2 regions of the Mesorhizobium sp. LSJC269B00 genome follow, and region 1 is predicted to be linked to the other one. Evidence: predicted binding sites of a transcription regulator. Region 1 holds the regulator's gene; the other holds the start of a gene.
What was found. The regulator PhoB, encoded in region 1, activates phosphate uptake and scavenging genes when phosphate is short. The targets are predictions, from matches to a motif close to TGTCATNNANCTGTCAT.
Positions count from the first base shown of each region.

Region 2: ugpB (sn-glycerol-3-phosphate ABC transporter substrate-binding protein UgpB) is a predicted target of PhoB. The motif match lies at 1,669-1,685, and genes of this name have one in related genera.

Region 1 is NZ_AYVN01000016.1:81,953-97,544, forward strand. Features, by position in the region: gene X771_RS138840 (substrate-binding domain-containing protein) at 1-791, shown strand, start outside; gene pstC (phosphate ABC transporter permease subunit PstC) at 887-2,347, shown strand; gene pstA (phosphate ABC transporter permease PstA) at 2,344-3,660, shown strand; gene pstB (phosphate ABC transporter ATP-binding protein PstB) at 3,678-4,502, shown strand; gene phoU (phosphate signaling complex protein PhoU) at 4,544-5,248, shown strand; gene phoB (phosphate regulon transcriptional regulator PhoB) at 5,265-5,954, shown strand; gene X771_RS138810 (ROK family protein) at 5,985-7,220, opposite strand; gene xylF (D-xylose ABC transporter substrate-binding protein) at 7,486-8,526, shown strand; gene X771_RS138800 (sugar ABC transporter permease) at 8,671-9,987, shown strand; gene X771_RS138795 (ATP-binding cassette domain-containing protein) at 10,000-10,797, shown strand; gene X771_RS138790 (CHASE domain-containing protein) at 10,954-12,600, shown strand; gene X771_RS138785 (YMGG-like glycine zipper-containing protein) at 12,640-12,882, opposite strand; gene X771_RS138780 (hypothetical protein) at 12,966-13,292, opposite strand; gene X771_RS1000000168925 (hypothetical protein) at 13,435-13,611, opposite strand; gene X771_RS138770 (PAS domain-containing sensor histidine kinase) at 13,740-14,774, opposite strand; gene X771_RS1000000167445 (DUF1328 domain-containing protein) at 14,938-15,105, opposite strand; gene X771_RS138760 (response regulator) at 15,326-15,592, opposite strand, start outside.
Region 2 is NZ_AYVN01000001.1:897,947-913,538, forward strand. Features, by position in the region: gene ugpA (sn-glycerol-3-phosphate ABC transporter permease UgpA) at 1-224, opposite strand, end outside; gene ugpB (sn-glycerol-3-phosphate ABC transporter substrate-binding protein UgpB) at 296-1,606, opposite strand; gene X771_RS160560 (EAL domain-containing protein) at 2,084-4,531, shown strand; gene X771_RS160555 (TlpA disulfide reductase family protein) at 4,528-5,220, opposite strand; gene argH (argininosuccinate lyase) at 5,255-6,655, shown strand; gene X771_RS160545 (hypothetical protein) at 6,724-6,930, shown strand; gene lysA (diaminopimelate decarboxylase) at 7,011-8,279, shown strand; gene X771_RS160535 (metalloregulator ArsR/SmtB family transcription factor) at 8,300-8,602, opposite strand; gene X771_RS160530 (threonine/serine dehydratase) at 8,653-9,594, shown strand; gene X771_RS160525 (TIGR02302 family protein) at 9,731-12,319, shown strand; gene X771_RS160520 (glyoxalase superfamily protein) at 12,361-12,732, shown strand; gene X771_RS160515 (LysR substrate-binding domain-containing protein) at 12,729-13,592, opposite strand; gene X771_RS160510 (DMT family transporter) at 13,819-14,769, shown strand; gene X771_RS160505 (response regulator) at 14,776-15,147, opposite strand; gene hpt (hypoxanthine phosphoribosyltransferase) at 15,213-15,592, opposite strand, start outside.

The DNA of each region.
Region 1 (15,592 bases):
TCGACATCGCCAACTCCTCGCGTCCGATCAAGAAAGACGAGCTGAAGTCCTGCGCCGACGCCGGCGTCAAGGACGTCCAGGAAGTCCGCATCGGCTATGACGGCATCGTCTTTGCCACCGACATCAAGGGTCCGGATTGGGCGCTGGTTCCCGCCGACATCTACAAGGCGCTCGCCGCCAAGCTGGTGGTCGACGGCAAGCTGGTCGACAACCCGAACACCAAGTGGAACCAGGTCAATCCGAAGCTGCCCGACTGGGATATCGCCGCCTATATTCCGGGTGAGAAGCACGGCACCCGTGAAGTGTTCGAGACCAAGCTGCTCGACGCCGGCTGCGACAAGGCCGCTTTGAAGGCTGCCGGCATCGCCGACGACAAGGAAATCGGCAAGACCTGCATCGCCATCCGCAAGGACGGCAAGGCTGTCGACATTGACGGCGACTACACCGAGACGCTGGCCCGCATCGACTCCAACAAGACCGGCGTTGGCGTGTTCGGCCTCGCCTTCTACGAGAACAATGCCGACAAGCTGAAGGTCGCTACCGTGGAAGGCATCGTGCCTTCGACGCAGACCATCGCCGATGGCACGTACCCCGTGTCGCGGCCGTTGTTCTTCTACGTCAAGAAGGCGCATCTGGGCGTCGTTCCCGGCCTCAAGGAATATGTCGAGTTCTTCCTTGATGACCAGATGATCGGCCCGGAAAGCCCGCTCGCCCAGTACGGCCTGGTTTCCGCTCCCGACGCCGAACGTCAGGGCCAGCGCGACGCCTTCGCCGCCGGAAAGACAATGTAATCAACGAACGGATCAGGGCGCGGATGAACTCCGCGCCCTGATTTCGCCGCTTGCCGCAACGGCGGCGGCGATCTGAATTTTCCCTGGGGTGGGTTATGTCGTCCTTGCTCGTACTCTCCATAGTCATCGCCATAGGCGTGGTCGCTTTTGTGGTCGGCCGCCAGGGCGCCGCGGCGCAGGATACCGGCAAGGTCAAGCCGCATTCGCGCGCGCATTATCATGGCTGGTGGGCCTTTCTGCTCGCGGTCCTGCCTGCCGTCCTTTTGCTCGCCGTCTGGGATATCGGCTCTTCCTTCTATCTCGACCGGCATATCCATGCCGCTTTGCCCGAGCGCACCACCGACACAAAGGTCGCCAGCGAAGCGCTCGACGCCAGCCTGGTGAAGAGCCTGGCCAAGGGCTTGCGCCGGCTCGATGGCGATACCGCACTTCCCGCTACTTTCGCCGAATTGCAGCCGCTGCTCGCCGCCAAGGGCGTGGCACTGGCCAGCGACACACAGGACTATATGATCCCGATCGCGGTCGAGGCGAACCAGGTCCAGGACCGGCTCGGCCTGTTCGGCGCCGTGCTGACCTTCGCGCTGTCGGTCGCCGGCGCCTTCTATGCGCTGAGGCAGATCGCGCCGCGCGCCAGGGCGCGCAACAATGTCGAGAAGCTGATGCTGTGGGGGCTGCTTGCGGCCTCGACCATCGCCATCCTGACCACGGTCGGCATCGTGCTGTCGATGCTGTTCCAGACCATCACCTTCTTCGAAAGCGTATCGCCGATGAGCTTCTTCTTCGGCACGGTGTGGGATCCGCGTTTCGCCGCCGCCGGTTCCGGCGGCAGCCAGGGTCAGTTCGGCCTGATCCCGCTACTCGCCGGCACGCTCTACATCGCCGCCGTTGCGCTTCTGGTCGCAGTGCCGGTCGGGCTGATGTCGGCGGTCTACATGTCCGAATACGCCTCGCGCAGCGTCCGGTCGGTGGTCAAGCCCGCGCTTGAACTGCTGGCCGGCATCCCGACCATCGTCTACGGCATCTTCGCCGTGGTCACGCTCGGACCGTTCCTGCGCGACCTCTCGGCAGCCCTCACCGGCGGCTCTCCCTTCATCCAGGGCCAGAGCATCTTCACCGCCGGCCTGGTGATGGGCGTCATGCTGATCCCGGTCGTGTCCTCTTTGTCCGACGACATCATCACCGCGGTGCCGCGCGCAATGAGTGACGGCTCGCTCGGCCTCGGTGCCACGCGCTCCGAGACGATCAAACGGGTGATCCTGCCGGCGGCACTGCCCGGCATCGTCGGCGCCATCCTGTTGACGGCGTCGCGCGCCATCGGCGAGACGATGATCGTCGTGCTGGCGGCGGGCGTCGCCGCCAATCTGACGGCCAATCCGTTCGAGGCGATGACGACCATCACCGTCAAGATTGTCAACCAGCTGACCGGCGATCTCGAGTTCAACTCACCGCAGACGCTGGTCGCCTTCGCGCTCGGCCTGACGCTGTTCGCGCTGACGCTGGTGATGAACATCGTCGCCCTCTACATCGTGCGCAAGTACCGGGAGCAGTACGAATGACCGACATCCCCCTGGACACGATGGCGGGTGCCGTCGCGCGTCCGCGCCGCGACATCGGGCTGAAGGCGCGCTATGCCGCCGAACGCCGGTTCCGCATCTATGGCGTGATTGCGATCTCGGTCGGCCTGGCGTTCCTGGCCATCATGCTGATCACCATCGTCTCGAAAGGCTACACCGCCTTCTGGCAGACGACGGTGACGCTGCCGGTCACCTTCGACGAGAAGGTGATCGATCCCTCCGGCAAGCGCGCCACCGACCCTACCGTGCTGATCAAGGCGAACTATCCCAAGCTCGCCGAAAACGCGCTGGTGGCCAAGCTCGGCATCGATCCGGCCAACAAGCCGATGATGCTGAAGCTCAAGGGCTTCCTGTCGGAAGGCGCGCGGGTCCAGCTGCGCGACATCGTCTCCGCCGATCCGTCGGTGATCGGCACGACGCGTGACGTCGACATCCTGGCCGCCGCCAATCTCGACTCGGCCTTCAAGGGCCAGATCGACCTCGGCGTCGACGAAGCGCGCCGCAAGGTGTCCAACCAGCAGATCGACTGGATGAACAAACTCAAGGCCGACGGCGTGATGGCCGAGCATTTCAACACCGGCCTGTTCAGCTATGGCGCCTCCAGCCGGCCCGAGACGTCGGGCATGGGCGTGGCCATCATCGGGTCGTTCTACATGATGGTGATCGTGCTGTTGCTGGCGCTGCCGATCGGCGTCGCCGCCTCGATCTATCTCGAGGAATTCGCCAAGAAGAACCGCTTCACCGACCTGATCGAGGTCAACATCAACAATCTCGCGGCGGTGCCGTCGATCGTCTTCGGCCTGCTCGGCCTTGCCGTGTTCATCAACTTCCTAGGCATGCCGCGCTCGGCTTCCTTCGTCGGCGGCCTGGTGCTGACGCTGATGACGCTGCCGACCATCATCATCGCCACGCGCGCCGCCCTTGCCGCGGTGCCGCCGTCGATCCGCTCGGCGGCGCTCGGCCTCGGCGCCTCCAAGATGCAGATGGTGTTCCACCACATCCTGCCGCTTGCCGCTCCGGGCATCCTTACCGGCACCATCATCGGCCTGGCGCGTGCGCTCGGCGAGACAGCACCGCTGCTCTTGATCGGCATGGTCGCTTTCGTCGCCGATTATCCGACGACGCCTTTCGATCCGGCGACCGCGCTGCCGGTGCAGATTTATATGTGGGCAAACGAGGCTGAGCGCGCTTTTGTCGAGCGCATGTCCGGCGCCATCATCATCCTGCTCGTCTTCCTCATGGCCATGAACATCACCGCGATCGTGCTTCGGCGCCGGTTCGAGCGGCGCTGGTAGAAAAAAGGCAATTTGGTATGAACATCATGACCGAACAGTCCCTTGAAAATGCAGTGGGCGACAAAATGAACGCCAAGTCGAACGAAGTCATCAAGATGCGCGGCGACAAGGTCGGCGTCTTCTACGGCGAGAAGCAGGCGTTGTTCGACGTCAATCTCGACGTGCTTCAGAACCAGGTGACGGCGCTGATCGGCCCGTCCGGCTGCGGCAAGTCGACCTTCCTGCGCTGCCTCAACCGCATGAACGACACCATCGATTCGGCGCGGGTGACCGGCAAGATCACGCTCGATGAAGACGACATCTACGACAAGAACATCGATGTCGTCGAACTGCGCGCCCGCGTCGGCATGGTGTTCCAGAAACCCAACCCGTTCCCGAAGTCGATCTACGAGAACGTCGCCTACGGCCCGCGCATCCATGGGCTGGCCAAGCGCAAGTCCGACATGGACCAGATCGTCGAGCAGAGCCTGAAGAAGGCTGCGATCTGGAACGAGGTCAAGGACCGCCTGCAGGAGCCCGGCACCGGCCTGTCCGGCGGCCAGCAGCAGCGCCTGTGCATCGCGCGCGCCATCGCCGTGTCGCCGGAGGTGATCCTGATGGACGAGCCCTGCTCGGCGCTCGATCCGATCGCCACCGCCCGTGTCGAGGAGCTGATCGACGAACTGCGCCAGAACTACACGATCGTCATCGTCACCCACTCGATGCAGCAGGCGGCGCGCGTGTCGCAGCGCACGGCGATGTTCCATCTCGGCTATCTCGTCGAGGAGGGCGCCACCGACAAGATGTTCACCAACCCCGACGACAAGCGCACCCAGGACTACATTACCGGCCGCTTCGGCTGAGCCGTCCGGCGGGTGAATTTTCAGGCACGAGGACCAAGATCATGGGTGAACATACCGTCGCCTCCTTCGATGAAGAGCTCGGGCAGATCAGCAAGCTGATCCGCGACATGGGCGATCTGGCAGGCTCGATGGTCAGCGGCTCGACCAGGGCGCTGCTCAATTCGGACAATGCGCTGGCACAGCGTGTCGTTTCCGACGACGCCATCATGGATGCGCGCCAGCGCGAACTGGACGACCGCGCCATCACGCTGATCGCCAAGCGCCAGCCGATGGCCAACGATCTGCGCGCCGTGGTCGGCTCGATCCGCATGGCGGGCGACCTCGAGCGCATCGGCGATCTCGCCAAGAACATCGCCAAACGCGTCGGCACCGTAGGCTTGAGCGTCACGCCGCGCGACCTCTCGCACTCCATCGATGCCATGGCGCAACTGGTGCTGATCCAGGTGCAAGGCGTCGTCGAGGAATATGCCGCCACCGATGCGGCAGCTCTTGCAAAACTCAGGAATGACGACGAGCGCATCGACGTCAAATACACGTCCGTGTTTCGTGAGCTTTTGACCTACATGATGGAAGACCCTCGCAACATCACCGCCTGCACGCATCTCTTGTTCTGCGCCAAGAATCTTGAGCGCATCGGCGATCATGTCACCAACATCGCCGAAAATGCGTATTATGTGCTGACCGGCCAGCAATTGCCCGCCAATCGTCCGAAGCAGGACGAGACGGCGATGGCCACGCCGGCCTGATGAGGGTGAACTGCCTATGATCGCGCCACGCATCATGGTCGTGGAGGACGAGGAGCCGCTAGGCGTTCTCCTCCGCTACAACCTCGAATCCGAAGGCTATCAGGTCGAGGTGGTGACACGCGGGGACGAGGCCGAGATCCGCCTGCAGGAAAACGTGCCCGATCTCCTGGTGCTCGACTGGATGGTGCCGGCTGTCTCCGGCATCGAGCTCTGCCGGCGGCTTAGAGTGCGGCCCGAAACCGAGCGGCTGCCGATCATCATGCTGACCGCGCGCGGTGAGGAAAGCGATCGCGTGCGCGGCCTGTCCACCGGCGCCGACGACTATCTGGTCAAGCCATTCTCGACGCCGGAGTTCATGGCGCGCGTGAAGGCGCTGCTGCGCCGGGCCAAGCCGGAAGTGCTGTCCAGCGTGCTCAAGGTCGGCGACATCGTGCTCGACCGAGAATCGCACCGGGTCTACCGCAAGAAGAGCGAGATCAGGCTCGGACCGACCGAGTTCCGGCTGCTCGAATTCATGATGCGCCATCCCGGCCGCGTGTTCTCGCGCAGCCAACTGCTCGACAATGTCTGGGGCGAGACGATCTATATCGACGAGCGAACCGTCGACGTCCATGTCGGGCGCTTACGCAAAGCGGTCAACAACGGCCGCATGCCGGATGTCATCCGTACCATTCGCGGCGCCGGCTACGCGATCAGGGAAGACTAGGATGCTGCGCGTCGCGCCGTTGCCGGCCATTCACGCGACATGCTTGCCGGATTTGGGCTGAATACCCGGCGCAAAAATCTCCTGATCGACGAAGCCGAGCGCGCGCATGGCACAGCCTTCGCGGATCAGCGGCAGCTCGTTGGGCTCGGTGTCGAAGGAGATCGACTTCGAGTGCTGGCCGCCGGCGGTCTGGGCGATCGCTTCGCGCAATGCCGGTTCGATCAGGTCGAACGCGGCGGCGCTGACGCCGACCATGGCGACGGGGGCCGGGTCGATCAGCGCAAACAGGCTGCCGAGGCCGAAGCCGAGCGCCTCACCGGCCCTGCGATAGGCTTCGCGCTCCGGGCCATCGGTTTCGCGGGCGCGCGCGGCGAGTGCGCGCATATCAGCGTCGCCGATATCGACCGGCTCGGCATCTTCGCTCATCATTTTGGCGCTGCGCCAGATGGCGTAGTTTCCGGCATAGGCCTCGACGCAGCCGCGCCGCCCGCAGCGGCAGAGCGCGCCGCCCGGACGGTGGATCATGTGGCCGAACTCGCCGCCCGAGGAATGGGTGCCGGTGAACAGTTCGCCTTTCAGCACCAGGCCCATGCCGATGCCGTGCGACAAGAGGATGGCGATAAAATTGTCGCGGTAGCGCTCGGGCTGGCGCCATTGCAGCGCCACCGCCATCATGTTGCAATCGTTCTCCATGGTGGCAGGAATGCCGAATTCCGCTTCCAACATGTCGGCGAAGGCAATGTCGGTCAGTGGCGTGATCGGCGACCACAGCATGGCGCGCGCCTGCGAATCGGTGATGCCCTGGATGCCCATGGCAATGCGGGCGATGCTCTGGACATCGAGGTCGGGATCCTCAAGCCGCCGCCGGACGATTGCTACGCATTCGCCAATCAGCTCGTCGCGCGGCTTGGTCAGCGTGTCCAGCCGGCGCTGTTCCTCGGCGACGACGTGGCCGGCATAGTCGATGACGGTGACGGACAGGAAATTGAGCGACAGCACGACGGTCATCACCGCCGCCGCTTCCGGGTTGAGACCAAGGCCCACCTGCGGCCGGCCGCGTTTCAGTGCGCCGGTCTCGCCAGGTTTGCCTTCAATCAGGATGCCTTCTTGAATCAGATCAGACGAGATTGCCGATATGGTCGAGTGGCTGAGGCCGGTGGTCGCCGCAATCTCGGTCCGCGACGGCTGGCCGGCCCGGCGCACGGCTGAAATCACCATCGCACGGTTGCGACGGCGCAGATCGTCGTGGCGGATTCCAACCGACATTTGTTTCCTCCCGGCCTCCTCGCGCCTCATGATAGTGAAGGCGTTCGACGGCACCAGCCAAATATTGGCAGACGCCGGCAGCCCTGTCATTGTTTATTGCGGACCTCGAAAAAATTCGGCACGGCCATCAGAATCCATCAGAATCGATGTTGACAGCGCCTTATCATTGAGCCAGTATTTTTTCGAGGCTCGAAAAAATAGGGCCTCTGTGTGCCGGCCCTCGGGCCAGTTTTGTCGCGCCGCACGCGGCGCAGGGAGGATTATGATGAACAGATTTGCAGCCGCCATGCTGGCGGGTGTCGCCATGTCGCTGGCGCTGATGTCGGTCGCGCAGGCGAAGGACAAGGTCATCGGCGTGTCGTGGTCGAACTTCCAGGAAGAGCGCTGGAAGACGGACGAGGCGGCGATGAAAACGGCGATCGAGGCTGCCGGCGACAAGTACATTTCCGCCGACGCGCAGTCCAATCCCGGCAAGCAGCTGACCGACGTCGAAAGCCTGATCTCGCAAGGCGCCAACTCGCTGATCATCCTGGCGCAGGACGCCTCGGCCATCGGCCCGGCGGTGCAGAAGGCCCTGGACGAAGGCATTCCGGTCGTCGGCTATGACCGCCTGATCGAGAACAAGGACGTCTTCTACCTGACCTTCGACAACAAGGAAGTCGGCCGCATGCAGGCCCGTGAAGTGTTCAAGGCGAAGCCCGAGGGCAACTATGTCTTCATCAAGGGCTCTGGCTCGGATCCGAATGCCGATTTCCTGTTCTCGGGCTCGATGGAAGTGCTCAAGGAGGCCATCGACTCGGGCAAGATCAAGAATGTCGGCGAGGCCTATACCGATGGCTGGCTGCCGGCCAACGCCCAGAAGAACATGGAACAGTTCCTGACCGCCAACGACAACAAAGTCGATGCCGTGGTTGCGGCGAATGACGGCACCGCCGGCGGCGTTGTCGCCGCGCTGACGGCGCAGGGCCTCGCCGGAACGGTTCCGGTCTCGGGCCAGGATGGCGACCATGCCGCTCTGAACCGCATCGCACTCGGCACGCAGACGGTGTCGGTGTGGAAGGACGCGCGCGAACTCGGCAAGAACGCCGCCGAGATCGCCTCGCAGCTCGCCGATGGCAAGAAGACGGGCGACATTGCCGGCGCCAAGGACTTCACCACGCCTGGCGGCAACACCGTCAAGTCGCTGTTCCTGACCCCCGTCGCGATCACCAAGGACAACCTCAACGTCGTCATCGACGCCGGCTGGATCAAGAAGGACGAAGTCTGCACAGGCGTCGCCGCAGGCAGCGTCGCGGCTTGCAACTGATCTCGACGACTTGAAGAAATGAGGCGCCGCGGCTGTCAAGCCGCGGCGTTTTCTCTACGAGAATTGTGTGTTTCCGCCATCGGCGGCAAACTTCTAGGCTGTGGTCCGGCATCCGCGCCAGACGGCAAGCCGCTGGAGGACATCATGACCGACACGACCTCAAATCCGCAGGCCGATACGGCACGAGCGTCTGAACTCGGCGCGGTCGCCCGGTTCCTGAAGGCGACCGAGCTCGACACGCGCATGCTCGGCATGGTCGGCGCGCTGCTGGTCATCTGGGTCGGCATACATATCCTGTCGGGCGGGCTTTTCCTGACGCCGCGCAATCTTTGGAACCTGTCGGTGCAGACGTCCTCGGTCGCGATCATGGCTACCGGCATGGTATTGGTCATCGTCATGCGCAACATCGACCTTTCGGTGGGCTCCGTCGAAGGCGTGATCGGCATGATCATGGGCGTGGCACAGGCCGAATTCCTCATTCGCGTCATCGGCTTCCAGCTTGGAAACCCCTGGCTCTGGATCGTCGCGCTTGCCGCCGGCGTGGTGCTTGGTCTGCTGATCGGCGCGTTCCAGGGCTTCATCATCGCCTATATGCAGGTTCCGGCCTTCATCGTGACGCTTGGTGGCCTGCTGGTCTGGCGTGGCATGGCATGGCTCATCACCAGCGGGCGCACGGTCGCGCCACTCGACGCCACCTTCCAGCTGATGGGCGGCGGACCACGCGGCTCGATTGGCGCCGCTGCCAGCTGGATCGTCGGCATCGTCGCCTGCGCGGCGGTCGCCTTCGCGCTGCTCAACGGTCGCTCGCAGCGCAAGCGCTTCAGCTTTCCACTGCGCCCCGTCTGGGCCGAGACCCTGCTTGGCGTGGTCGCTTGCGCGGCCATCCTCGGCGCCGTGTGGATCGCCAATTCCTATCCATGGCCGATCGGCATCGTGCGCCAGTACGCACAGCAGAACGGCATCACCGTTCCCGAAGGCGGGCTGTTCATCGCGCATGGCATCGCCATACCGGTGCTGATGGCGGTGATTGTCGGCATCATCATGACGTTCATCACCAAGCGCACGCGTTTCGGCCGCTATGTCTTCGCCATCGGCGGCAATCCGGAGGCAGCGGAACTCGCCGGCATCAACACGCGCTGGGTGACCATGAAGGTGTTCATGATCATGGGTGTGCTGGCTGCAATCAGCGCGGCGATCTCGTCGGCCCGTCTCAATGCGTCAACCAATGCGCTGGGCACACTGGACGAGCTTTTGGTGATCGCGGCCGCTGTCATCGGCGGCACGTCGCTCGCGGGCGGCGCCGGAACGGTGATGGGCGCCATGCTCGGCGCGCTTCTGATGCAGTCGCTGCAATCCGGCATGTTGCTGCTCGGCATCGACTCGCCGCTGCAGAGCATTGTCGTTGGCGCTGTCCTGGTCATCGCCGTCTGGCTCGACACCGTCTACCGCAAGCGCGTCTAGGGAGGAACGATTATGGAAAAAACTGCTCCCACCGGTACGCCACTGATCGACATGCGCAACATCTCGATCGCGTTCGGTGGCATTCGCGCCGTCGACGATGCGTCCATCGATCTTTTCCCGGGCGAAGTGGTGGCGCTGCTTGGCCACAACGGCGCCGGTAAGTCGACGCTGATCAAGATCCTGTCGGGAGCCTACAAGCGCGATGCCGGCCAGATCCTGGTCAACGGCCAGGAGGCCTCGATCTCCAATCCGCGCGACGCCAAGAAATACGGCATCGAAACGATCTACCAGACGCTTGCGCTGGCCGACAATGTCGACGCTGCCGCCAACCTCTTCCTCGGCCGCGAACTGATGACCGCGTGGGGGACACTCGACGATGTCGCCATGGAGGCCGAGGCGCGCAAGGTGATGGGCCGGCTCAATCCGCGCTTCCAGCGCTTCAAGGAGCCCGTGATCAAGCTATCGGGCGGCCAGCGCCAGTCGGTGGCGATCGCACGCGCCATCCTGTTCAACGCCCGCATCCTGATCATGGACGAACCGACGGCCGCGCTTGGGCCGCAGGAGACGGCGCAGGTCGGCGAACTGGTAAAGCAGCTCAAGGCCGACGGCATCGGCATTTTCCTGATCAGCCACGACATTCACGACGTGTTCGAGCTTGCCGACCGGGTCTGCGTAATGAAGAACGGCCAGGTCGTCGGCACCGCGCTCACCACCGATGTGACGCAGGACGAAGTGCTCGGCATGATCATCCTGGGAAAGTGCCCGCCCGGCGCCATTCCCGGTCCGGGTGCGCTGAAGATCGCGGCCTGAGACCACGCTATCGTCAGCTGTCATGTTCACTGATGCTCGAGATCGATAAGCCGGCTAAATATGCATGATATGCCAGCTGTCATTATGGCTTGGCCGCGCCATTGTCTTGCCGCGGCGACTTGCCCATAAAGATCCCGAACCGTCCATGGGCCTGCGTTGAAGAAGTTTTTCCCGATCCTTGCCTTCATTGCCGTTGCACTGATCAGCCTGACGATGGCGGGCTTCGCCTATTTCGCGACCCAGGAAGCGGCGCGCATCAAGTTCGAGGCGACGGCCGACGACGCGCTCAACCGCATCGAAAGCCGTATCGATCTGCATCTGTCACTGCTGCGCTCGACGCAGGCGCTGTTCGACGCCCGCAATGGCGAGATTTCAGGTAGCGAATTCAAGGCCTTCTTCAGCGCCCTCGATGTCGATAACAATTTCGCCGGCCTGCGCGGCATCGGCTATCTCAGGCTGGCCAAGACCGGTGACGAAGCGGCGGTCGAGCGCGACATGTTGCGCGACCGCGGCGCCGCCCACACGGTTTATCCGGACACGACACAGCCATGGCGCACGCCCGTCGTGCTGTTCGAGCCGCTCGACCCTGCCAACGAATCCACCATCGGCTACGACATGTTCACCGAGCCGGTGCGGCGCGAGGCGATCGAAAAAGCGATGGCCGATGACGCACAGCACGCAAGCGGTCTGGTCCAGCTCGGCCAGGACACTGGCGCGGCGCAGACCTTTACCGGTTTCCTGGTCTTCGTCAGGCTCAATGTCGAAACCGCGCCGGATGGTATCAATGCGTCCAGATCATCGACATCAGGCCTTCTCTACGCGGCCTTCCGCGCCCGCGACCTGTTCCAGACCGCGCTCAGCCGCACGCCTTTGCTGCCGGTCAACACCGCGGTCTATGACGGCACGGCCGACGCCGACAATCTTCTGTTCCAGTCGGAAACGCCGCCGGTTGCGAGCTTTGGCGACAGGCTGTTGGTGACGCGCAAGATCATCGTCGCCGGTCGGCCGTGGACGGTGCTGTTTCGGCCGACAAGTGCATTTTCGCAACCGTCCTCGCGCGCCATTCCGGTCATGCTCGGGCTGTTCGGCCTGCTTCTGGCCGGGGCCATCGCGTTGGTGGCGCGCTACCAGGAGCGCGCCTACGACGCCAAGTCGCTGCTGCATGAAACGACGGAAAAAAGCCTGCTCGAAAAGGATTTGATGCTGCAGGAGATGAAGCATCGGATCAAGAATTCGATCACGCGGGTGCTGGCGATTGCGCGCCAGACGGCAGCGCAAGCAACCGACGTGAAGGAGTTCTCAACTTCCTTCTCAGCCCGCCTGCAGGCAATGGCGGCTTCCCAGGATATGCTGACGCGTTCGCGCTGGCAGAAGGCCGATCTTGGCGACCTGCTGCGCATCGAGCTCGGCCAGGTGTTCGGCAAGGAGCTTCCGGAAGGGATATTGTCAGGGCCTCAGGTGCTGCTCGACGAGAGGACGACGCAGGCGCTTGGCCTGACCTTTCACGAACTGGCGACGAATGCGCTGAAATATGGCGAGGCCGGCAATTCCGTGGGTGCGCTCAAGGTCGACTGGTCGTTCGAGGGGCGCGGGTCCGAGCGGATGCTGGTTCTGAACTGGCGCGAGGCCGGGCAGAAGGAACTCGAAGCGCCGGCGAAGACCGGCTTCGGCACCAAGCTGATCGACCTCAATGTCACGCGCGAATTGCGCGGCACGATTGCCCGAGATTTTCGCATCGATGGGCTTACGGTGGAAATCAGGATCCCGCAGCCTGATGCAGTCAAACAAACGGAGACCGGCTGACCGGTCTCCGTCGCGATTGTCTGACGCTTTTGAAGCGGATCAGCAGCGAGCGGTGTAGAGCCGGCCGCGATTGTCGCGATACTGGCAATAGCCGTTGCGCAGGTTGCGCACCAGCAGGCCGGAACCGGCGCCAACGGCTGCGCCGATCAGCGCACCCTTGCCGCCGCCGATCAGTCCGCCGGCCAAAGCACCGACACCGGCGCCGACACCGACATCCTGCTCGGTCGTGCTGCAGCCGCTGACGGCGACCACCGCAACCATGGCAATAATCAATTTCCGCATAGAATCTCTCCTCACTTTTGTCCTCACTTTAGTAAGCTCCAGCCGCTATTTAGCACGAAACAGCAGCCTTTGCCCGCTCGATCTTATTGTTGGCTAAGAGAGTCTTTTTCGCGGCGCGTGGCGTTCGACGCGACCACGACACTGGAAATCTGCAAAGACGCGTCGAGGGTGCCGTCCGGGCGCACGTTCCAGACGATCTGGTCGTAATCATCCTCCAGCGCGGGGTCGACCGTAAGACATTTGGCAACGACGTGCTCGGCCTGACCCTGCACGTCGCCGGCAGCGAATGGACGTTCTGCCGTGCATGCTTCGGCGGTTTCGAAAACACTGACCGGCACCGGCAGTTCACGACATTCGGTCATGTTGTTCGAACAGCCAATTACCAAAAGCAAAGCGGCGATGTGTTCCACGGCGATACGTCCTCTCGCCATAAGAACGGTCCACAGCCGTCAAAGTTCCTGTGCCGAAAGGGGCGTTAATAATTGGTCGGCTACGAGCTGGACAGCTTCTGAGCCAGGCTGCTTGGGAGCAGCGTGAACCTGAGCATCTGGCTCAGGCCAATTGCGACGCCACGATCAGCACAACAGCGGCGACGAGCGCGACAGCGGCGAAGCGAAGCAAGGGGTGCCAGGCGTGCTGCAAAGGCGAGGCTGAAGCATCAGGATCCTGAAAGCCGCTCATCGAGACCCGCGCGGCCTGCTCCAGCCTGTTCATATCGGCCACCGTCATGATCATTCCTCCCATACTTGCGTTGCAGGCCGCGGCCGAACATCGGTTGAATCGGTCAAGATCCAGCAATCTCTGGGAACCACAGCATCGGATTTTATGGTGAACAGCCGGTTAAGGAATCCCGCCGCTCATTCGGTTTCGAAATTGCCGTGCGGAACCACCAGGCGATATTCGAGGCGGTCACTGGTGATCTCCAGCGTCGCCGTGCCGTTCAGCGATGCCGGCACGACACGTTCGAGGGCAACGCTGCCGAAGCGTTTCTCGGTGCGTCTGTTATCATTGGCGACAATGGCCTCGACCCAGGTCAGCGACAAAGCCGGCTTGTCGGCGGCCTCTGCGACGTTCGACAGATCGGCGGTTACCTCGACAAAGCCGTCCGGCCGCGCCAGGGCGCCGTAGCTGAATGAATTGACGGCGAGTTCGTGCATTGCCAGTCCGATATGAATGGCGGCGTTGGGATTGAGGTAGGGGTTGACGCCATTGAAGCGCAGGCTCTGCGCGGGATCGGCGCCGTAGCGAACGACCTGGCCGCGGATAAGCTCGCGAAGTGCTGCACCCCGCCAGTTCGACGACGTTACCAGATCCTGGGAGGAAGCCAGTGACTGCAGGCGGCCGCGAAAGCGCTTCAGGAAATCGTCGGGTGTCTCGGAATAGCGGCCGGTCTGGGTGGCAATACTCTGGATGATGGCCAACAGGTTCTTGGAGCGGTGGCTGACTTCGCGCAACAGCGTCTTCAGCGTCTGTTCGCGGCGTTTCTGCTCGGTGGTTTCCACCATCGTGGTGACGACGCCCTGCACGTCGCCGCGATGGCCCCGATCGGCATCGACCCATACCTGGAACCAGCGCATGCCATCACTGGTGGGAACACTCAGTTCAAGGCGTTCCGGATTGCCGGAAGCGATCACATTGCTTTTGGCGGCGGCGATTTGCTCAGCTTGCGCCGGTGGCAACGCGCCGTTGCTGTCGGCTGTGTCGGAAACCCACGGCGCACGCATGTTGCGGGCCCATACAGTCTTCAATTCACGATCCTGATAGAGGACGGAAATGCCGGCATTGTGCAGAGCGTGAAGCAAGGCCCGGCCAAGCTGCATTCCGCTTTCAGCCGGGTGCAGTGCGATCACCTCGTCGCCCTGTCCGCTCTCGCCTCCGCCAATGGAACGCATCAATCACCTGTCCACCTGATCAGGACCGAACGATTCACTTGGACTCAGTTCCTGAGTAGGTCCCCAGAAAAGGTCCGCCGGACGATGTCCCGTTGGAGGACATCGCCCGGCGGTGGCTGGAAACCGTTTGAGGGGTGCGGCTTCCAGTGTTCTTCGCCCGCTCCTACGATGCCCGTCTGAACAGGCCGGCCAGAAGCGAGATGACGAGGAAGGCGAGAAAGATGAAGAACAATATTTGCGCGATACCGGCCGAGGTACCGGCGATGCCGCCGAAACCAAGCGCGCCGGCGATGATCGCCACGACGAGAAATACGAGCGCCCAGTAGAGCATGATCTGTCTCCTTCCGATACTGGATCAAGAACGTGAGTGATTGCTGTTTGTTCCACCATTTGCCGAAAAAGAAGGTCTTTGGAAGAGGCCCGGACGCGAATTGATTCGCGCGCGTGAGCGCCATACGGCGCGACGGGCAGCCGCCGATCGCCGGGTTAGGCGATCGCCAGTGCCGCCAACGCTGCGAGGCGGCGAAAAGTTGGAGATTGAAGGCCCTACTTCACGCGGCGGCCTTGGCCTGCCGGTCGAAGAACAGCGCTTGGCTGATCAGCGCCTTGACCATGTCGGGATTGAACGGCTTGGTGACGAGGAAGGCCGGTTCAGGCCGCTCGCCGGTCAGCAGACGTTCGGGGAAGGCGGTGATGAAGATTACCGGCACCGAAGTCGACGACAGGATTTCGTTGACCGCATCGATACCCGAGCTGCCATCGGCAAGCTGAATGTCGGCCAGCACCATCTTCGGCCTTGTCTTGCCGAACATCGCCAC
Region 2 (15,592 bases), on a different contig from region 1:
AGCGTGACTTTGATCGAGTTGAGGTAGGCCGGGTCGGCCAGCACCTTGCGAAAGTTGGCGAGCCCGACGAACTTGCTCTTCAGCCCGAACGGGTCTTCCCTAAGCATCGACTGGTAGAGCGCCTGCCCGGTCGGCCAGTAGAAAAAGATCAGCGTAATGGCGAGTTGCGGCGCCACCAGCAGGTAAGGCAGGGTCTTGTTGGGGAAGACGACGCGTGGAGACAGGGTGATTCCCTCGCTATTCAGGAAATCGTCCACGCGGGTCCGCGTGGACGAGGTTCAACTGACAAATCGCTTCAGTTTCCGATCGCTTCCTGAATCGCCTTGTTGCCGCGTGCGACCGCGTTGTCGAGCGCCTGCTGCGCAGTCTGCTGGCCGGCCAGCATCTTCTCGAACTCCTCATTCTCGATGTCGCGCACCTGCGGCAGGTTGACGAGGCGCACGCCCTTCGAGTTCTCGGTCGGCGCCTTGCCCAGCATCTGCAGGATCGGCGTCTCACGGCCCGGGTTCTTGTCATAGAAGCCGGACTTCTTGGTCGCCTCATAGGCAGCGAGCGTCACCGGCAGATAACCCGACTTCTGATGCAGATACTCCTGCACTTCGGTCTTGGACAGGTGGGAGAAGAACGCCGCGACGCCCTTGTATTCCTCGTCCGATTTGTTGCCGAACACCCACAGGCTGGCGCCGCCCGGCGTGGTGTTCTGGGGCGCGCCCTTGGCGTCACTATCATAGGGAAGCTGGCCGATGCCGTAGTTCATGCCCGACTTGACGATGTCACCGAGACCCCCCGACGATTCGGTGAAGATGCCGCATTCTCCGGCAAGAAAGATCTGCTTGGCTTCGGATGTACGGCCGCCATATTTGAAGGTGCCGTCCTTGGCCAGGTCGGCGAGCGCCTGGAAATGATTGACGAAGATCGGCGCATTGATCTTGAGCTCGACGTCGGTTCCGGCAAGTCCGTTCTGGTTGGTGCCATAGGAAACGTCGTTCCAGGCCGCGAAGGCCTCAAGGTGGATCCAGGTCAACCACGTCGAGGTATAGCCGCAGGAAGCGGCGCCGCTCGCCTTGATCTTCTTGGCGGCTTCCCACACCTCGTTCCAGGTCTTTGGCGGGTTGTTCACATCAAGCCCGGCCTTCTGGAAAATATCCTTGTTGTAGTAGAGGATGGGCGACGAGGAATTATAGGGGAAGGACAGCATGGTCCCGTCCGGCTTCGAATAGTAACCGACGATGCCGGGCAAATACTGGCTCTTGTCGAAGGTCACGCCGGCGCTGGTCAGCACATCGGCCACCGGTTTGATCGCACCTTCGGCTGCCATCATGACGCCGGTACCCACGTCGAACACCTGGATGATGTCGGGCGCTTGCCCCGCACGATAGGCAGCGATGCCGGCATTCAGCGTTTCGGGATAGGTGCCCTTGAAAACGGGGAGAATTTCATAGTCGCTCTGGCTGGCATTGAAATCCTTGGCGATCTTGTCGACCACCTCGGCATTGGCGCCGGTCATTGCATGCCACCAACTGATCTGGGTGGCGGCGAAGGCGGAGGTGGTGGAAAGCAGGGTCAAGGTGGCGGCAACACCGGCCGCAAAGCCGAACAACTTCATGTTTCATCTCCCGTTTGTCATTGGCGAAAGGGGCGCTCCCGCGAACGCAATATGTGTCGCTGATGACAATCGGACAACGGATTTGTTGCTGTTTCGTGAATTTCATACCCGGCTAACTTCGCGCCCCCTCGCCTTGCAACGAGGACAGAGAGAAATGCCAAGCCGGCTCAGCGATAGAATGGGGCATGGTGGGCCTGCAAGGATCGCCGACCGCCCAGCGATGCGTGAAGGGCCCGCGTGACAGCGCCACGCACCTGCACCGTGCGGCCGCCAAACCGGCGCTCGGCCAGATCGAGATCGGCCGAGCGGCATCGCCAGGCGCTGCTGTAACCGTGCGTCTGGAATGAGACAGGATCGCCGCAACGTACAACCCGAAAAACCCGCTGTAGTTGTAGTTCGCATAACCGATTCTTCGTCAAGCGTGGCATACTAATCAAGTGGACGGCTTGATTGCTGTGGGAGAGCAGGTGGGGCGAGATGCTGACGGTCTATAATTGTATCGTGCATGAGCACGATCTGAGACTGGTCGCACTGGCAGCGCTCATTTGCGGTATTTCTTCCTTCTCGGCGGTCAACCTGCTTCGCCATGTCGACCGCTCGAGCGAGCGCAACCGCTATACCTGGCTGATGATAGCAGCCACTTCCACCGGCTTCGGTATCTGGGCGACGCACTTCATCGCAATGCTTGCCTTTTCTCCCGGAATCCCCAACGCCTACAATACGGAAATGTCGGCGCTTTCGCTCGCCGGTTCCGTCGCCCTGACCGCTGCGGGCATGTGGATCGCCACCTTGCGCCGGGGCATCGACTACCCTCTGGTCGGCGGCGCGGTCCTCGGCGCTGGTATCGCCGCCATGCACTATATCGGCATGGCCGCCTTCGAGGTCGAAGGGCGCATCGTCTGGAACCCGCTGCTGGTCGGCGTCTCGGTGCTGACAGGCGTCACCCTCGCCGCGCTGGCGCTGCTGGTCGTGTTGCGACGGCCGTCCATGCAGGCCACAATCGCCGCCGCCATCCTGTTGACGCTGGCGATCTGCAGCCTGCACTTCATCGCCATGGGCGCGGTGTCGATCTTCCCGGACTCCTCCATCGAGATATCGCAGTTCACGGTCGAACCGGTGTCGCAGGCCTTCGCCGCCGCTGCAGTCAGCATGGCTATCCTGGTGCTTTCAGCCGCAGCATTGTGGATCGACCTTCGCTTCCGGCGTCACAAGCTCGAAGCCGAGCGCATGCACGGCCTCGCCAACGCCGCCGTCGAGGGGCTGATCGTCTGCGACGGCGCCCGCATCGTCAGCGCCAATGACAGCATCGCGGCACTCACCGGCATTGCGCCGGAAGTGCTGAACGCGATGCTGCTTGGCGACCTCTTCGGCGAACGCACCGCGGCCGGCATGTCCGACTGCAGCGGACAGGCACAGGAAGCCGAACTCAGAGCCCATGACGGCGCCACCATCCCCGTCGAACTTATCGCTAGAAGCATCGACTATTGCGGCAAGCGGCACAGCGTTGTCGCCGTGCGCGACATCCGCGAACGCAGGAAGGCCGAGCAGGAGATCCTGCGCCTCGCCCATTTCGACCCGCTGACCGGGCTCCCCAACCGCCGCAGTTTCTCCGGCCGGCTCGAGGCCGAAATTGCCGCAATGGATCGCAGCGGCAAGGGCGGGCATCTTGCGCTGCTGCTGCTTGACCTCGACCATTTCAAGGAAGTGAACGACCTGTTCGGGCACGGCGCCGGCGATGCCATGCTGCAGAAGGTGGCGCTGTGCGCCTCCGGCGTGCTCCGCCACGGACAGATGCTGGCGCGTCTTGGCGGCGACGAGTTCGCCATCATCGCCCCGAATCTTCCCGGCCCGCAGGCGGCCGGCCGCATCGCCGAGGCGGTGCTGGCGGCGATGCGCGAGGAAAACCGGCTGTCGGTCGGTGGCGGGCTGGTGTCGGCCAGCATCGGCATTGCACTTTATCCGCTCGACGCCGATGAGCCGACAATCCTGGTCAGCCACGCCGACACCGCGCTCTACCGCGCCAAGGCCGAGGGCAAGGACACCTACCGTTACTTCGAGGCCTCGATGGGCGCCGAGGCGCGAGACCGGCGCGTGATGGAGCACGAACTGCGCCAGGCCATGGCGCGCGATGAGTTTCGCCTCGTCTACCAGCCACAAAAGGAGATCAGCAGCGGGCGGATGGTCGGGTTCGAAGCGCTGATCCGCTGGCGCCATCCGCAGCGCGGCGACGTGTCGCCGGCGACCTTCATCCCGGTGGCCGAAGACAGCGGCGTCATCATCCAGATCGGCGAATGGGTGCTGGCGACGGCCTGCGCCGAGGCAGCGCGCTGGAAGAACCCTCTCACCGTCGCGGTCAATGTCTCGGCGGTGCAGCTCCACAATCCGAATTTCAGCCGCAAGGTGCATGAAGTCCTGCTCGGCTCCGGCCTGACGCCCGGCAGGCTCGAACTCGAGATCACCGAAACGGCGCTGGTCAAGGACATGCCGCGCGCGCTGGCGACCTTGCGCCAGGTGAAGGCGCTTGGCGTGCGTGTGGCGATGGACGATTTCGGCACCGGCTACTCCTCGTTGTCCAATCTCCGCGCCTTCCCCTTCGACAAGATCAAGATCGACGGCTCATTCATCAAATCAGTCGACAGCAACGGCCAGGTGGCAGCCATCGTGCGCGCCGTTCTGGGGCTTGGCCGCGGTCTCGGCCTGCCGGTTCTGGCCGAGGGCGTCGAGACGCTGGGCGAGCTGAAATTCCTCGACGCCGAGGCCTGCGAGATCGGCCAGGGCTACTATCTAGGCCGGCCGAGCCCGATCGAGGCGTTCAGTGAACTGACCGGCGTCGCGGCGCCGGCGGCACAAGACGACGCCAGCGTCAAACAATGCGGCGGCAGCATCTTGATGCTGCCGCCGGCGGCGGCCCTGCGCTCATCCTAAGGGGCGAGTGCGGCCTCGACCAGGCGCTTGGCATCCGGTCCCGACCATTCGGCCGGTCCGTTCATATGCGCGACCAGGCAGCCTTCGCCATCGATCAGCATGGTGACGGGGAGGCCTAGCGCCAAGCCACGCGTCTTGACGTCGTTGAACAGCGCCAGCGTCGAATCGCGGTAGTAGCCGAGCGACCCGATGCCGATATCGGCGAGGAACTTCTTCGGCTTCACATCGTCGCCGGCATCGACATTGACCGCGACCACTTCGAAGGCATCGCTGCCCTTTTCCTTCTGCAAGGCGTCGAGCGCCGGCATTTCGGCGCGGCAGGGCGCGCACCACGTCGCCCACAGATTGAGCAGCACGGTCTTGCCGGCATGATCGGCGATCGTCATAGGCTTGCCGTCGGGACCGTTGAAGGCGAGACTTTTCAGCGATTGCGGCGGATCGGCGGGCAGCAATGCCGCCACCTGGCCGGTGGCCGCGGCGGCAACCTTTTTGGCGCGGTCGCTCTTGGCGGCGCAGGCGACATCGTCCTTGCTGTTGCCCGCGCCGGCCGCAGGTGCGCTGCCGGTGGCTGCGTTGTTGCCAGACCCGCTCTCGCTGACATATACCGCGACCGCGCCGGCCAGCACGCCCGCCAGCAAAGCGGCGAGGATCAGGCGCGGGGCCGGGAAGTATCTGTTAACGTCTGCCATTTTCTAAGACTGCTCCGGAGCACGGGTTATAGCGATGAGCGACAAGAAGGCCAGCAACCAGATGTGGGGCGGACGTTTTGCCTCGGGTCCGGCCGCGATCATGGAAGCGATCAACGCGTCGATTTCGTTCGACCGCAAACTCTATGCGCAAGACATAAGAGGTTCGATCGCCCACAGCGAGATGCTGGCTGAAACGGGCATTATTTCGGCGGCCGATCAAGAAAAGATCGCTCACGGGCTGAACACGATCCTGAAAGAGATCGAGGCCGGCACGTTCGAGTTCTCGACCCGGCTGGAAGACATTCACATGAACATCGAGGCCCGCCTCGCCGATCTGATCGGCCCGGCCGCCGGCCGCCTGCACACGGCGCGGTCACGCAACGACCAGGTGGCGGTGGATCTCCGGCTCTGGGTCAAGGACGAATGTTTCCGCGTTGCCGAGGCGCTGAAGGGGCTGATCTCAGCCTTGCTCGAGCGCGCCGAGGAGCATGCGGCAACCGTGATGCCGGGCTTCACCCACATGCAGGCGGCGCAGCCGGTGACCTTCGGCCACCACTGCATGGCCTATGTCGAGATGTTTTCGCGCGACCTGTCGCGCGTCCGCGACGCCATCGAGCGGATGGATGAAAGCCCGCTCGGCGCGGCAGCGCTTGCCGGCACCAGTTTTCCGATCGATCGCCACAAGACCGCCAAGGCGCTCGGCTTCCGCGAGCCGATGCGCAATTCGTTGGACAGCGTCTCCGACCGCGATTTCGCGCTGGAGTTTTTGAGCCTGGTGGCGATCTCCGCCACGCATCTGTCGCGGCTCGCCGAAGAAATCATCATCTGGTCGACGCCGCAATTCGGCTTTGTCAGACTGTCGGACAGTTTCTCCACCGGCTCCTCAATCATGCCGCAGAAGAAGAACCCGGACGCCGCCGAACTGGTGCGCGGCAAGACCGGCCGCGTCACCGGCCATCTCGTCGGGCTGCTGACGGTGATGAAGGGCATGCCGCTGACCTATGGCAAGGACATGCAGGAAGACAAGGAATCGGTCTTCGACGCCGCCGAGACGCTCGATCTGATGCTGGCGGCGATGACCGGCATGGTGCGCGACATGACGGTCAATGCCGCCGCCATGAAGAAGGCCGCCAGCTCGGGCCACGCGACCGCGACCGACCTCGCCGACTGGCTGGTGCGAACGCTGGGCCTGCCCTTCCGTGAGGCACACCATGTCACCGGCGGCGCAGTGGCGTTGGCCGAAGAGAAGAAGGTGAGCCTTGAAAAGCTGTCGCTGGAGGATCTGCAGTCGATCAACCCCGGCATCACGGCAGACATCTTCTCGGTTCTGGCGGTGCAGAATTCGGTGAAGAGCCGCACCAGTTTCGGCGGCACGGCGCCGTCGGAGGTCAGGAAGCAGATCCGCAGCTGGAAAAAGCGCATCGCCAAGGCATGATGCCGGGGTGCAATGCGCCTAAAACTCGGTTAAAAGCGCAGCACATAAAGTTTCGGACGGATGGATCGATGACCGCAAGCAGGATTTTGGTGACGCTGACGCTGCTGACGGCGATGGCTGCCGTGACCGCTTGCGGCCGTAAGGCTGGTCTCGACACGCCCTATGAAGCGGCCGTCCAGGCCCGCAAGGACGCCGAGCGCGCCAAACAGCCGGTGCCGCCGGAGCCGGAAAAACCGGTCGTGGACAAGAAATTCATCCTCGACCCGCTGATCTAGGGCCGATGAGACCGGCTTGGTCTTTCTGACCAGGTCTCGTGCTAACCAGGTCTCGTGCTCCAACTTCCGGAAACACTCTCGTGAACCATTTCGATTACCGCGACGGCGTGCTCCATGCCGAGGACGTGGCGATACCAGACATCGCCGCAAGCGTCGGCACGCCGTTCTATTGTTATTCGACGGCAACCTTGACCAGACACTACCGGGTGTTCGCCGGGGCCTTTGCCGGGCTCGACACGCTGGTCTGTTACGCCTTGAAGGCGAATTCCAACCAGGCGGTGCTGCGGACGCTGGCAAAGCTCGGCGCCGGCGCCGATACCGTCTCGGAAGGCGAAATGCGCCGCGCGCTCGCCGCCGGAATCCCGGCCAACAAGATCGTGTTTTCCGGTGTCGGCAAGACCGCGCGCGAGATGGATTTCGCGCTCGAGGCCGGCATTCTCTGCTTCAATGTCGAATCCGAGCCGGAGCTTGAATTACTGTCGGCCCGCGCCACCGCGCTCGGCAAGGTGGCGCCGGTGTCGCTGCGCATCAACCCGGATGTCGACGCCAGGACGCACAGGAAGATCTCCACCGGCAAGGCCGAGAACAAGTTCGGCATTCCCTGGCAACGGGCGCGCCAGGTCTATGCCCGCGCGGCCGGGCTGCCGGGCACCAAGCCCCTCGGCATCGATACCCATATCGGCAGCCAGATCACCGAGTTGCAGCCCTTTGACGATGCTTTCGCGCTTCTGGCGGAACTGGTCGGCGCGCTGCGCGCCGATGGCCACGCCGTCGAGCATGTCGATCTCGGCGGCGGCCTCGGCATCCCCTACCGCACCGACAACAGCCCGCCGCCTTTGCCCGATGCCTATGCCGAGATCGTCAGGAAGCATCTGACAAAGCTTGGAGTGAAGGTGATGTTCGAGCCGGGCCGGCTGATCGTCGGCAATGCCGGCATCATGGTCTCGGAAGTGATCTTCGTGAAGGAAGGCGACGCCAAGAACTTCCTCGTCGTCGACGCCGCCATGAACGATCTGATCCGGCCGACGCTCTACGATGCCTTCCACGACATCAAGCCGGTGGTGCAGCCGCCGGCCGACACGCCGCGCATGGCGGTCGACGTCGTCGGCCCGGTCTGCGAGACAGGCGACTATCTCGGCCTCGACCGTGACCTGCCCCGGCTCAAGTCTGGCGACCTAATTGCCGTCACCACCGCCGGCGCCTATGGCGCGGTGCAATCCGGCACCTACAACACCCGCCTACTTGTGCCTGAGGTTCTGGTCGACGGCGACCGTTTCCATGTCGTACGCCGGCGCCAGACCTATGACGAGCTGATCGGCCTGGATTCGGTGCCCGACTGGCTTGCATAGGAGCCGCCACGGCGGCTGCGCTACAGCCGGTTTTGGATGAGCATCCTTGTGTCGGCGATCCTGTCCTCGTCGCGGCGGTAGAACGTCCATTGCTTGATGCGCTTGGGGCGCAGCAGGCCCGCCTGGGTAAGCACGCGCATATGTTCGGAGAGCGTCGCCTGAGTAATGCCGAGCTTCTCCGCGATCAGCAGCGCGCAAACGCCGTCCTCGACCAGATTGCCGTCTGCCTGGGCCGGGAAATGCGCCTGCGGATCCTTCAGCCAGTCGAGGATCTGCAGCCTGCGTTCATTGGCGATCGCCTTGAAGACATCAACCTCTTGCATTTAGCCATTTTGCCAAGTTACTAATTGCTGTCAATCCCAAGGAGATGGTCATGACGAACGGCAACACCGTCACGCGCGAACGCATTGCCGCGATGGAACCGCGCATCCGCCGCTATATCAGGCACACGCCGGTGCTGCGCGTCGACATGGCCGATTTCGACCGGCCGCCGCTGGCGGTCGACCTCAAGCTCGAATGCCTGCAGCATTCCGGTTCGTTCAAAGCGCGCGGCGCCTTCACCAATCTGCTCGAACGGCCGGTGCCTGCGGCCGGCGTGGTTGCGGCTTCGGGCGGCAATCATGGCGCCGCGGTCGCCTATGCCGCCATGCGGCTTGGCTACAAGGCGACGATCTTCGTTCCCGAAGTCAGCCCACCGGCCAAGCTGCAGCGCATCCGCGGCTACGGCGCCGAACTGATGGTCGGCGGCGCCCGCTATGCCGAGGCGCTGGCCGCCAGCGAGGCTTTTGCCGAAAAGACCGGCGCGCTGCAGATCCATGCCTTCAACCAGGAGGAAACATTGGTCGGCCAGGGCACGCTCGGCCTCGAAATCGAAAACGATCTGCCCGACATCGACACGCTGCTGGTCGCTGTCGGCGGCGGCGGCCTGATCGGCGGCATCGCCGCCTGGTTTGCCGGCCGCATCAGGATCATCGCCATCGAGCCCGAAGGCGCGCCGACGCTGCATCGCGCCTTCGAAGCCGGCCACCCCGTCGATGCGCCGGCCGAAGGCGTTGCCGCCGATTCGCTGGCGCCCAAACGCGTCGGCGAGATGATGTTCCCGATCGCCGAGGCTTTTGTCGAGCGCTCCATTCTGGTCACCGACGACGCCATCATTGCCGCGCAGAAGGCGCTGTGGGAGCGGGTGCGGATCATCGCCGAGCCGGGCGGCGCAGGGGCCTTCGCAGCGCTGCTGTCCGGCCGCTACACGCCGGCGCCGGGCGAGCGGATCGCCGTCCTTGTCTGCGGCTCGAATACCGATCCGGCGAAATTCTAAACCTTGCTTCGACTGAAGTGGGACGCAAACCCGTCAAAGCTTTTCAAGTTTTCCGGAACCGCCTCGCCTTTGCCGTGTTTGCTGGTAAACTTCTGCTTGTTGAGTCCGGGCCATCCCGCCCGGGCAGGAAGGGCCGATGACGGAACGCCCCATTTCCAGTGGCGATCGCAGCCTGGCCGGGCGGCTTGCCCTGAGCCGGCTGGCGACACGGGTCTCGATGACGGTCGAGCGCGGCTGGCCGCTGCTTCTGCCGCTGCTCATCATCGCCAGCCTGTTTCTCAGCCTCTCCTGGCTCGGCCTTTTCCCCCGGCTGCCTGACATTGCGCGCGTTATCCTGGTCACGGCGTTCGGTATTGCCACGCTGGCGGCGCTCTATCCGCTGCGTTTCTTCAAGCTTCCATCCGCCGCTGAAATCGACCGCCGTATCGAGGCCGCCAACCAGCTGCAGCACAGCCCGGTGCTGGTGCAGACCGACCGTCCCAGCGGCAAGGAAAGCATCTTTTCCCAGGCGTTGTGGCGCGAACACCAAAAGCGCATGGCCGACAAGCTCGGCAGCCTTGGCGCCGACCTGCCGCGTACGCGCGTGCCGGAGCGCGATCCGTGGGCATTGCGTGCCGTGGCGGCGCTGCTGTTGGTCACCGCTTTTGCCTTCTCCTTCGGACCGTCCGGCGGCAGGCTGTCCGATGGTTTCAGTGCCCATGCGGCGCGCGACATCGTACCGCCGCGCATCGATGCCTGGGTGACCCCGCCGGCCTATACCGGCAAGCCGCCCATCTTCTTGACCGCGCCAGTCATCGATGGCAACGCCAAGCAGGCGGTTGCCACCTTCACCGTGCCGCAAGGCAGCGACGTCTCGCTGCGCGTGACCGGCGGCTCCGGCGAGGAAACGCTAAGCTTTGCCGACAAGGGCGGCAATGCTCGCGCCATCGACCCGTCGGGACCACAGGTGGCGGCCGTCAAGGCAGCGGCGGTCAACCCCGCGACCCCCAAGCTGCGCCAGTTCACCGGCAAGCTGACCGCCGACGGCACGCTGACGCTGAAGTCGGGCGAAGCCGATCTCGGTCGCTGGGCCTTCGCGGTGATCCCCGACAAGCCGCCGACGATCCGCTTCGTCGGCGAGCCCAAGCGCGCCGTCAACGGCGCCTTCGAGCTCAACTACCAGATCGACGACGACTATGGCGCGGCCACCGCCAAGGCGGTTTTCGCGCTGGCCGATCCGGCGGCGCCCGATGCGCATCCGCTCTACGGTCCGCCTGACCTGCCGCTGGCGCTGCCGCGCCGCGGCGGCAAGGCGAACGCCGCCAAGACCACCAAGGACCTCACCGAGCATGTCTGGGCCGGCGCCAGCATCAAGCTGTCGCTTGTGGCCACCGACGATGCCGGACACACCGCGACCAGCGAAACCAAGACTATTGTGATGCCGGAGCGGCCCTTCGCCAACCCGCTGGCGCGGGCGGTGGTCGAGCAGCGCCGCCTGCTGGCGCTCGACGCCAATGCCAAGCCGCGCGTGCTCGACCTGATGGACGCCATCACGCTGCGGCCCGAGGACACGTTCGACAACATGTCGCATTACCTCGCCATCATGAGCGCCCGCAGCCGGCTGAAGATGTCGGACAGCGACGATCAGTTGCGCAACGAGGTTGCCTATCTCTGGGAAATCGCGCTCGGCATCGAGGAAGGCAATCTCTCGTCCGCCGAAAAGCGGCTCCGCCAGGCCCAGCAGGCGCTGCAGGACGCCATCAAGCGCGGCGCCAGCGACGAAGAGATCGAAAAGGCGATGAAGGAACTGCGCGAGGCGATGAACGAATTCCTGCAGGAATTCGCCGAGCGCGCCAAGCAGAACCCGAACGCGCCGCAGATGCAGCAGAATGGTCGCGAGCTGCGTCAGAGTGATATCGACCGCATGATGGACCAGATCGAGAACCTGGCGAAGTCGGGCGACCGCGACAAGGCGCAGGAGCTGCTGTCGCAGCTGGAAAACATGATGAACAACCTGCAGGCCGGCCGTCAGCAGCAGGGCGGCGAGCAGGACAGCGAGATGCGCCAGCAGATGGACAAGCTGGGCGAGATCATGCGCCGCCAGCAGGAGATGATGAACGACACCTACCGCATGGACCAGATGCAGCGCGGAGATAATCAGCAGCCCGGCGAAGGCAATGGCGACGACCCGGACCAGCCGGGCGTCGGCAAGGATCGCGATCCTCTCGCCCGGCCGAAGTCGATGACACCGCAGGAATTCGCCGATGCGATGAAGCAGCTGCAGGAAGGCCAGGGCCAGTTGCAGAGCGAACTCGACAAGCTGAAGAAGGGCCTGGAAGGCATGGGCATGCAACCCAATGAGGGGTTTGGCGACGCTGGCAAATCCATGGGCAATGCCGAAAAGTCGCTTGGCGAAGGCGAAGGCGACCAGGCAGTCGGCCACCAGGGTCGCGCGCTGGAAGCGCTGCGCAAGGGCGCCAAGGAGATGATGAAGCAGCTGCAGGCGATGCAGGGCGACCAGGGCGGCAGCCAGGAAGGCGGCCGCCAACAGGACGCCGGCCGCGATCCGCTGGGCCGACCACGCGCCAGCCGCGGACCCGATTTCGGCGATTCGGTGAAGGTGCCCGACGAGATCGACGTGCAGCGCGCCCGCCAGATTCTCGAGGCGATTCGCAAGCGGCTCGGCAACGCGCTCAGCCCCGACATCGAGCGCAGCTACCTCGAGCGGCTGCTGGAGCTGAAGTAGCCTCCAAGGCAACATCCGTCGAACTGAATGGTATCAGCGCCATGCCGAAACTCGGTGCCGTCACGCCCATCCTGCGCATCTTCGACATCGCCAAGGCACGCGAATTCTATGTCGACTTTCTCGGCTTCAAGGTCGAGTTCGAGCACCGCTTCGACGACAATGCGCCGCTCTACATGGGTGTAATCCGCGACGGCTGTGTCCTGCATCTGAGCGAACATCATGGCGACGGCGCGCCGGGTATAGCCATGCGCATCAAGGTCGAGGACATCGCGGCATTGCACCGCGAACTGATCGGCAAGAGATACCGCTACGCCCGGCCGGGCCTCGAAACCACGTCGTGGCAGACCCGTGAAGTGTCGGTCGGCGACCCCTTCGGCAATCGGCTGCATTTCTACGAGGATGCAACAGACTAAGCCGGCCGGTTGACGAACGCCTCGCGTATTGCTTCCTGCATGCCGTCGATCGCCTCGCCTGAGGCATTGGGGTTGCGATGCATCACCACATTCGAGGAATCGATGTGGCCGAACCCGTCCGCGGCGGTGAGCTCGCGGCAGCCATCCGGAATATTGCTGTGCGAGATCGGCGCGATCGCCAGGCCAGAGGTGACGGCGAGCTTCAGGCCGCCGGTGGTGTCGCTGGTATAGGCGACACGGTAGGCCAGCCCACGCTGCTCCAGCGATTTGATGGCAAAGTCCTTGCACCAGCCGGCCCGGTTGTAGAGCGCGATCGGCACCGGCCGCTCCTCATGCATGTGATGCAGGCTCGATGTCACCCACACGGTCGGATCGTGCATCAGCACCTCGCCGCCGGAAGGATCCTGCCATTCGAACACCACGGCGAGGTCGAGTTCACCGGCCGCCAACGCTGCCAGCTGGGCGCCCGAATGTGCATAGCGCACGGTGACCTCGACCTTGGTGTGACGCTTCGAGAAGGCGCCGAGCGCGCGCGACAGGATGGCGTGACCATATTCCTCGGGAATGCCGATGCGCACAGGCCCGCCAAGCGGTGCCGCCGCCATCGATGCCGCCGTCTCGTCGAGCAGAGAGACGATGCGGCGGGCATTGACGATCAGCTCGCCGCCACGGCGCGTCAGCGCCACGCCGCGCGAGCCGCGTTCGAACAGGCTGTCGCCGACCAGCTCCTCGAGCTTCTTCATCTGCATCGACACCGCCGACTGGGTGCGCCCGGCCTGCTCCGCCGCCCGGGTGAAATTGCCCGCTTCGGCAATGGCGACGAAGGTGCGCAGGAGATCGCTGTCGAGGGGTGGCCGCATCGAATCCGTCATAAGCAAATTTGATCGCTGGTATCATTCCAATTCGTTTGCAACATGTCAAACGCCGCAGCATAGTCCGCTCGCCCATTGGATATGCCGCCGCGAAATCGGCTGCGGACCAATCAAAGAGTCCTCACTCATACCCGCTGCCCGAAACGGTGGCGGGTTCTTTTTACCCCATGGCCGGGCGGCTGCGGGCAGTTAAGGCAAGGGCCGGCAGAACAACATGCGCAACCGGATCGTTCTCGGCATCATCAGCCTCTGCCTTGGCGTGCTGGTGTTCTCGCTCCAGGACCCGCTGGTCAAGGCGGTGTCAGCCGGCTATCCCGTGACCGAGGTGATGTGGATCCGCTCGATCGTCGCTTTGCCGATCCTGGTCGTTCTCGTTCGCGCCGATGTCGGCCTGCGGGCCATCGCCTCGAAGCGGTTCGGCCTGCTGACGATACGCGCCTTCATCCAGTTCTCCTCCTATACGGTCTACTATCTGGCGATCGCTGCCTTGCCGCTCGCCGACGCGGTGGCGCTCTATTTCATGGCGCCCCTGTTCATCATGGCGATAGCCGGGCCCTATCTCGGCGAGCGGGTATCCTGGCAGGCTCTCGCCACCGTGCTGATCGGCATGCTGGGCGTGGTCGTGATGCTGCGCCCGGGCGCCGGCCTGTTCGACTGGGCGGCGCTGCTTTCGTTGGGCTCGGCTTTGCTCTACGGCTTTTCACAGCTGATGGCGCGCAAGATCGGCGACACCGAATCCTCCACCGTCATGGCCTTCTACCAGAACGGCGCCTATCTGGTCGGCGCCGCTGCGGTTGCCGGCACATTCTGGCTTGCCGGCATAACCCATGCTGTCCACCCCAGCCTCGAATTCCTGGTGCGGCCGTGGGTCTGGCCGACGACCCCGGATTTCCTCAAGATGGCGGCCTGCGGCTTCGTCGCTTCGGCCGGCATGATCCTGCTGTCGCAGGCCTACAGGCTGGCGCCCGCCAACCGCGTCGCCACCTTCGAATACACCGGCATCATCTGGTCGCCGCTGTGGGGCTTCCTGTTCTTCGACGAGGTGCCGCGCTCGACCACTGCCATCGGTGCGGCGCTGATCATCGGCGCCGGTCTGCTGGCGCTCAACACCGAACGGCGCCGGAGCGCTGCGCCTGTCCTCGCCGCGTCTCAGGATGCCGCCTGAAGCGTGTCAGGCGAAGCAGGCGAGCGCCTGGTCGACCCGCGAGCGGATTTCGGCCAGCGTGAAAGGCTTTTGCACGACGTCGATAACGATGCCGTTCAATTCCTCGGCGCGCTCGCGCTGGTCGGCATAGCCGGTCATCAGCAGGATCTTCATGTCAGGGAAAAGCCTGGCTGCGGCGATCGCCATCTCGATGCCGTCCATTTCCGGCATGCGGATATCGGAGACGACGAGGTCGTAGCCGCCGCCTGCAGCACTGACCATCGCCAGCCCCTGCGCGCCGTCGGCGGCGATATCGATCGAGTGCCCGGCGCGTTCGAGCGCGCGGGCGGCGAGGGTGCGGACGGACTCATCGTCCTCGACGATCAGAAGCTTTGCCATGGGCCGGAATTTGGCGGGCAAAAGTTGACTTTTTCTGAAAAATTTGAAGCGTCGGGGGCCTTTTCTCAGGCATCGCCTTTGACGACACCGACAAACGGCAGTTCGCGAAAAGCGTGAGCGACGTCCATGCCGTAGCCGACGACGAAGTAATCGGGACAGTCGAAGCCGACATAGTCGGCGTTCAGCTCGGTCTGGCGGCGCATGCGCTTGTCCAACAGCACCGCGATGGCGCAGCTTTTGGCGCCGCGCGACAGCATCAGGTTGCGGGTGAAGGAGAGCGTCTTGCCCGACTCCAGGATATCGTCGATCAGCAGCACGTCGCGGCCGGCGACCTCATTGTCGATGTCGCGCAGCACCCTCACCTCGCCGCTGGTGGTGCCGGCGCCATAGCTGGAAATGAAGATGAACTCGACCTCGGGCGACAGCCCGACATCGTGCATGGCGC